Regions from separate parts of the Peribacillus sp. YIM B13477 genome, predicted to be linked through region 2. Evidence: riboswitches for the same ligand, from Rfam matches in the RefSeq annotation. Region 2 holds a riboswitch; the other holds the start of a gene.

Region 1 (3,211 bases), on a different contig from region 2:
CCTTAGGTTACCTGATTTACTTGATGAACAGGTCGGAAATGCAATTCTTTACAGACGGGAGCACAAGCTTGCTGTTGGTGGGCGGCGGGATTGCCACGGCATTACCTCTTTTATATTTTGCAAAAGGGGCCGAGAAGATCCCGTTATCGATGCTTGGCATTTTTCAGTATATCGCTCCGACCTTATCTTTATTGATCGGGGTATTCGTCTATCATGAAAGTTTCACCAAAGCACATCTTTTAGCCTTTTTGTTCATATGGTCAGCTTTGGCTGTTTATACACTATCCATAACGAAATGGGGGCAGGCAAGTGCCCGCAGGTTCAAAGGCAAAGGGAATATTGGTGCGTGAAAAGAAAAAAATGCTTGGGGAGATTTCTGCCCAAGCATTTTTTATGTCGATATTCAATAAAACGGATTTATGGCATAGGCGAAATGCCAGGGTCATGAAAGGTATATCTTCGAACCTATTTCAGAAACAATACAATTGGAAAGGCTGGCAGGACTGTTATCGGGCATGGCACGGGGGTTATTTAGTTGGAATTGTCTATAGAAGGAACTATCCAGGAAAATGATATGCGTTGTCAGGAATGCTGATATGGTGGCGAATGGCTTTCTATTGCTATTTAATTCATCGATGATTCCCTGTGCAGTGGTAATCCCGATCCCGTGGCCATAAAAGAGGTTTCTCCCTAATAATATGGCATTTTCACCTTGCCATTCAGGGGTTGCCAAGTCGTGATCAGGGTTTTTGAAGTAAACGCAATCACCTGGTGAATAATCTCTTCCCTGGTGAACGATGAGAGCCATATTCCTTGGAGGGCGCCAGTCATATAAAAATAGGTCTGAAAAAAGATAGTCGAAATTCCTGGGTCCGATTAAATCCAAAATCGCCTTTAAAAAAGTGACGACTATTGCTGTCCCGCATTCGAAGGCATAAAGCCCTCCATTCATGAAAATGTCAACGAGCGCAGCATGAGGGAGAATCCCTGGCTGAAGGGTAAAGGTGCCATCCTTTGAAAGGTGCCAATAACGTTGATTGGATTGAGACTCCTCGAGTGTGGAAAATTCCGGACCGCTTTTATCCAACGCAATAGCTGCCTCTATGACTCGGTTCCTCAGCTGTATCTCGAAATTAAAATCCCCAAAGTTCCGGTATTCAAAAACGTTAGAATCTTCCGCCAAGCATTGAAGAGTTTCAAGCGATTTGGCAGAGGCTGTGCCTGGTTGGATTTGACTGACATCTAACCATTTGTGATTAATCTTTATCATGACATATCCACCTTTTGCTTATGAAATTAAGGGTTTAATAAAACCAGTAAACAAAAATGTCTACACGTAATGCTCATTATATGAATGCTTGCAAAGAAATGACTATTTGGAACGTGTCCGCCACCGTTGCAGCCAAGAATGAGCGGAATGGAAAGAGACGGAATCATTATACTTTCAATGATTTTCGTTCCAAAAGATGTTTTGCAAGACATCCTGAAGTGCCAGGAATACCTTTCCAATTAGAGAGTAGAAGCAAATTAGTATTCCTTTTTCCCTATGAATTGATATAATGAGAGAGAAAAGTTCATATGTGCGAGAAATGTAGGGGGGCCAGTACTGCTGGCTGAGATTGCATCCATTAGATGCTGACTCTTTGAACCTGATCTGGGTGATGCCAGCGGAGGGAACATATTATGACTGATTTTCTGTTTTGTATGTTAACGTCCGAATTCATCTTCGGGCGTTTTTTGCTGTTTTATCCAGTATTTGAATAGCCCTGGAGCCCCATCATGGTTCCGGCATATGAATCTTATAAGATGTGTAGGAGGATAATGACTTGAATAAATTCTTACCACTGTTAACTTCGTTCTTCCTTTTAGCTGGATGCGGAGCAGGCGGAACTAATGAAAAAGAAGAAGTATCTAAAAATGAAGAATTAAAGAAGGTATCGGTCGTGCTCGATTGGACACCGAATACAAACCATACAGGATTGTATGTAGCCAAGGAAAAAGGTTATTTTAAAGAACAAGGTCTTGATGTGGAAATTATCATGCCAGGTGAAGCTGGAGCTGATAAGCTTGTCGCTTCAGGGAAATCTGAATTTGGCGTGAGCTATCAAGAGGGGATAACGCAGGCCCGCGTACAGGGTGTGCCGATTGTTTCGGTAGCTGCCGTCATCCAGCATAATACTTCGGGATTCGCTTCCCCTGAGGCTAAGGACATTACGACTCCGAAGGATTTTGAAGGGAAAACGTATGGTGGCTGGGGATCTCCGGTTGAAAAGGCCATTATTGATTCACTCATGAAAAAGGAAAATGCGGATGTAAATGAAGTGGACATAGTCAATACAGGAGACATGGATTTTTTCACTTCGGTTAAAAGGGATATAGATTTTGCCTGGATTTATTATGGTTGGACAGGCATTGAGGCTGAGTTGCGAAATGAAAAGCTTAATATGGTGTACTTAACCGAATACTCTGATAAGCTTGATTACTATACGCCTGTTTTGACTACAAATGAAAAGATGATAAAAGAAGATCCCGAGACTGTTAAAGCATTCGTTCATGCAGCTTCGAAAGGGTACCAGTTTGCGATTAAGAATCCTGATGATGCAGCAGATATGTTAATTGAGTCTGCACCGGATCTTGATCCAAAACTAGTGAAGAAAAGCCAGGAGTGGCTTGCAGCCAAGTATCAGGATGATGCTCCGCGATGGGGTGAACAAAAGCTTGAAATTTGGAAGAATTACAGTGAGTGGATGACTGAAAATAAGCTTCTTGAAGGTGATTTCGATCCTGAAAAGGCATTTACCAATGAATTTTTACCAAAATAGGAGGAAATACAATGGCCAATTCATTAATTAGTATACAAATTATTCCTAAAGGGGAAAATGTCATCCCTATGGTCGATGAAGCAATCAAGATCATTGAAGAATCAGGTGTCAAGTATGAGGTTCACCCGCTTGAAACGACAATGGAGGGGGAGCTTTCCGAGCTTTTTGCCGTGATAGAAAAAATGAATGTAAGAATGATTGAAATAGGATCGCCGAATGTCATTTCCCAAGTGAAAATATTATATCAGCCAAGCGGGATTACGATGGATACGTTAACGGAGAAATATCGGGCATGATCGGAAGGGGAATTTGGAAGAAGGGGGCTCCCTTCTTTCTTTTATTATTGTTGCTGATTGTATGGGAGTCAGTGACAGTCTTATTGAAAGTTG
Region 2 (3,211 bases):
TTCGGTATACGTAAATCTTGATGGAAAATGTCATGCTCATGTAGATAACATACTAAATCGACCAGCTTATATAGAAAATATAGAGACTCTTTCTCATTGAACGTTAATTGATTCGAGAAAATATGGTCTTCTAAATTATTCCCTTCTATGAAATCCATCACAAAATAAACATTTCCATCCTGCGAAAATTTCTCGTGAAATTTAGGGATATTTCTGTGGTTTAACATTCGTAATATGGAAATTTCATTTTCAAACTGTTTCAGCTCTTTTTTGCTGCGGCGTTTACTTTTCCGGAGCTGTTTGATCACTATATTTTCATTCTTTTTCAAATCATTGCAACGATAAACAATACCGTAGCTTCCTGTTCCGATTACAGCTTTTACCTCGTAGCGGTAATTCAAAACCACACTCTTTTTTAAAGGAATATCCACAATTAACTGGTAGAACTTTCTAAAGGAACGCAAAATTGAAACTTTCCTCACCACTTTCATCTATTCAAGTCAAGAACAAAAAAAGGCCGTTATTAATTAAGCTGGAAATATGAATGAACATGGATAGTTTAACACTGATTTTGATAATGCGGTAATGAAAGTCATTTCTTCGGGGAGATCTTTTGATAGTTCACAATTAAAAATAAATTATTCGCTATCAACCACTTCGATCGAAGCAACCACATAATCAGTGGCCTCGATTACATCATCAACCGTAATATTGGGGACATGTAAATCTTTCCTTAATATGAAAGCTACTTCTGCCTCCACTTTTGGCTGGATTAACCGTAAACTCGAAATGCAGCCGTCATTTTCTATATTCATCGTATCAAGTAAATGTCCATAATCCGGTTCATCCACTCCCAGAACCTCCTGCATAGCCTTTGAAGTCAAGCCTATCTTCTTACCTGATACAGCTGAATTCACGAGTAAACCAGCTGAATTCACGAGTAAACCGGCAAAATTCACGAGTAAACCGGTAAAACTCACGAGTAAAACAGCAGAATTCACGAGTAAACCGGTAAAACTCACGAGTAAACTACTAACTGAGCTCTCTTTGATCAAATTCTTTGAAGGCTACGGGAAATGAGGATATGGAAGATTGAAAGTTTAGTAACCCTAAATCAAGAAAACTTTTCTAATACGTTTGACAATTGGATTTATCGTGTTAATATAAAGGCAAATGAATTTAATATACAATTTGTACCACTAGGGGTGCTTTATAGGTAAAAGTTGATTTTTTACCCACAAAAGCTGAGATTGAAGTATGACTTTAAGACCCTTAGAACCTGATCTGGTTTATACCAGCGTAGGGAAGTGGGGTCTGGAACTATACATTTCTGTATTATTTCAAGTACAACCACTTTCTTTACGTTTAAGAAAGTGGTTTTTTGTTTGCAAAAAAAGGGGTGATAAGTGTTTTTTCCGAAACGTTCATTGAAAAAATACAATTTGGAGGTAATGGACATGAAGTTTTCAGAGGAAATCCGTAAGGAAGTTGATCACATTTGGGAAGCTAGTTTTAATCATCCGTTCGTTGCAGGAATAGGAGATGGCACATTGCCATTGGAGTGTTTCCGTTTCTATGTCATGCAAGATGCCTATTATTTATCTCATTTTGCTAGAGTTCAAGCCTTAGGGGCAGTCAAAGCTACAGATTTACATACAACAAGCAGGCTTGCCGGCCATGCACAAGGAACATATGAAGCGGAGTTGAAGCTTCATGAGAATTTTTCCGAGAGATTAGGGATCACAAAAGAAGAACGGGAAAATTTCAAGCCTGCCCCGACTGCCTATGCTTATACTTCCCATATGTATCGTGCGGCTTATTCGGGACATTTAGGAGATGTTATTGCAGCTATCTTGCCGTGTTACTGGCTGTATTATGAGATAGGTGAAAAGCTGCAAGAGTGCATGCCCGAAGAGCCGATTTATCAAGAGTGGATAGCGGCTTACGGAGGAGAGTGGTTCCGCACTTTGGTGGAAGAACAAATTGCGAGGCTGGATGAGATTGCTGAAAAAGTAACTGAAGAAGATAAGGCGAGAATGAAAGAGCATTTTATTCTCAGCAGCCAATATGAATACTCATTTTGGGAAATGGCTTATCGTTTAGAGACATGGCCCGTTCATAAGGAAACATTAGAAGTATAAAAGGAGAATGAAATAATGAAAAAAGGATTGAAATTAACGGACATATTGGTCACGATCGTGATTGCGGTAGCATTTGGAATCGTTTATATCCTTTGGGGTTCGATTTATTATTCCGTTAAACCGTTAGGATTACATCTGGATCAACTTATTTATGGAATGTGGTTTATAGCTGGCCCCGTCGCCTTCTTAATTTTACGGAAACCGGGTGTGGCACTTTTGGCGGAGATAGCTGCAGCTTCCGGGGAGTTCTTCCTTGGTTCACCATGGGGGCTGACCGTACTGTTATATGGGGTGGTCCAAGGTTTGTTCGCGGAACTGGTGTTCATGACTTTTAAATATAAAAAATTCAATATGCAGGTGGCCGTTTTAGCTGCGATAGCTTCCTGCCTGGCATCAGTTATCATGGATTTTGCATACGGGGAAATAGGTGCGCTTTCAACTTGGAATCTATCGTTATTCATGATAACGAGGTTTGTGGGTTCCATATTCTTTGCAGGTGTGACCGCTTATTATCTAGTTAAAGTCCTGGAAGCAACAGGAGTAACAAATCTTGTGCGTCCGGTTTCCAATAAAGATTATGCAGAACTGGATCAAAAGTAGAGGTTGAGGGCCATGGAACCAATCGTTTCTGTTGAAAAGTTAAGAATGAAATATCCCGGTGATGAATCTTTGATATTCAAGGACCTATCATTAACGTTTGATCAAGGAGAAAAAGTGCTATTGTTGGGACCATCAGGATGTGGTAAGTCCACTCTGTTGCAAGTGTTAAGCGGATTGATTCCGAATTCCATCGAAGTACCGATGAAAGCGGAAAAATTGAAATGCCCTTCTTCATGGGGGTATGTTTTTCAAGACCCTGATAGCCAGTTTTGCATGCCATTTGCCGATGAGGAAATTGCCTTTGTCCTTGAGAATCTTTCCGTCCCTAAAGAAGAAATGAAAGAGAAAATTGAAAATCAAATCCGTAATGTAGGATTGAACCTAGGGCATACAAGTATAGAAACATTATCAGGCGGGATGAAACAGCGTCTGGCAATCGCTTCAGTATTGGCCCTTGAACCAGAAGTGCT

Evidence for each region. Region 2 has a riboswitch for thiamine pyrophosphate ahead of tenA (thiaminase II). Riboswitches for the same ligand answer to the same signal wherever they lie in the genome.
Region 1: it holds a riboswitch for thiamine pyrophosphate, as region 2 does, so the genes downstream of both, ACFX4H_RS23590 (ABC transporter substrate-binding protein) here and tenA (thiaminase II) in region 2, are expected to answer to the same signal.

The regions. Positions count from the first base shown of each region.
Region 1 covers NZ_JBHZPD010000011.1:91,978-95,188, reverse strand. Annotated here, with positions in the region: gene rarD (EamA family transporter RarD) at 1-350, shown strand, start outside; gene ACFX4H_RS23595 (protein-glutamine gamma-glutamyltransferase) at 443-1,270, opposite strand; TPP riboswitch at 1,584-1,693, shown strand; gene ACFX4H_RS23590 (ABC transporter substrate-binding protein) at 1,827-2,822, shown strand; gene ACFX4H_RS23585 (thiamine-binding protein) at 2,834-3,118, shown strand; gene ACFX4H_RS23580 (ABC transporter permease) at 3,115-3,211, shown strand, end outside.
Region 2 covers NZ_JBHZPD010000005.1:184,108-187,318, reverse strand. Annotated here, with positions in the region: gene ACFX4H_RS16775 (protein kinase domain-containing protein) at 1-407, opposite strand, end outside; partial or broken gene ACFX4H_RS16770 (2-keto-4-pentenoate hydratase) at 645-905, opposite strand; TPP riboswitch at 1,192-1,323, shown strand; gene tenA (thiaminase II) at 1,458-2,141, shown strand; gene ACFX4H_RS16760 (ECF transporter S component) at 2,157-2,741, shown strand; gene ACFX4H_RS16755 (ABC transporter ATP-binding protein) at 2,754-3,211, shown strand, end outside.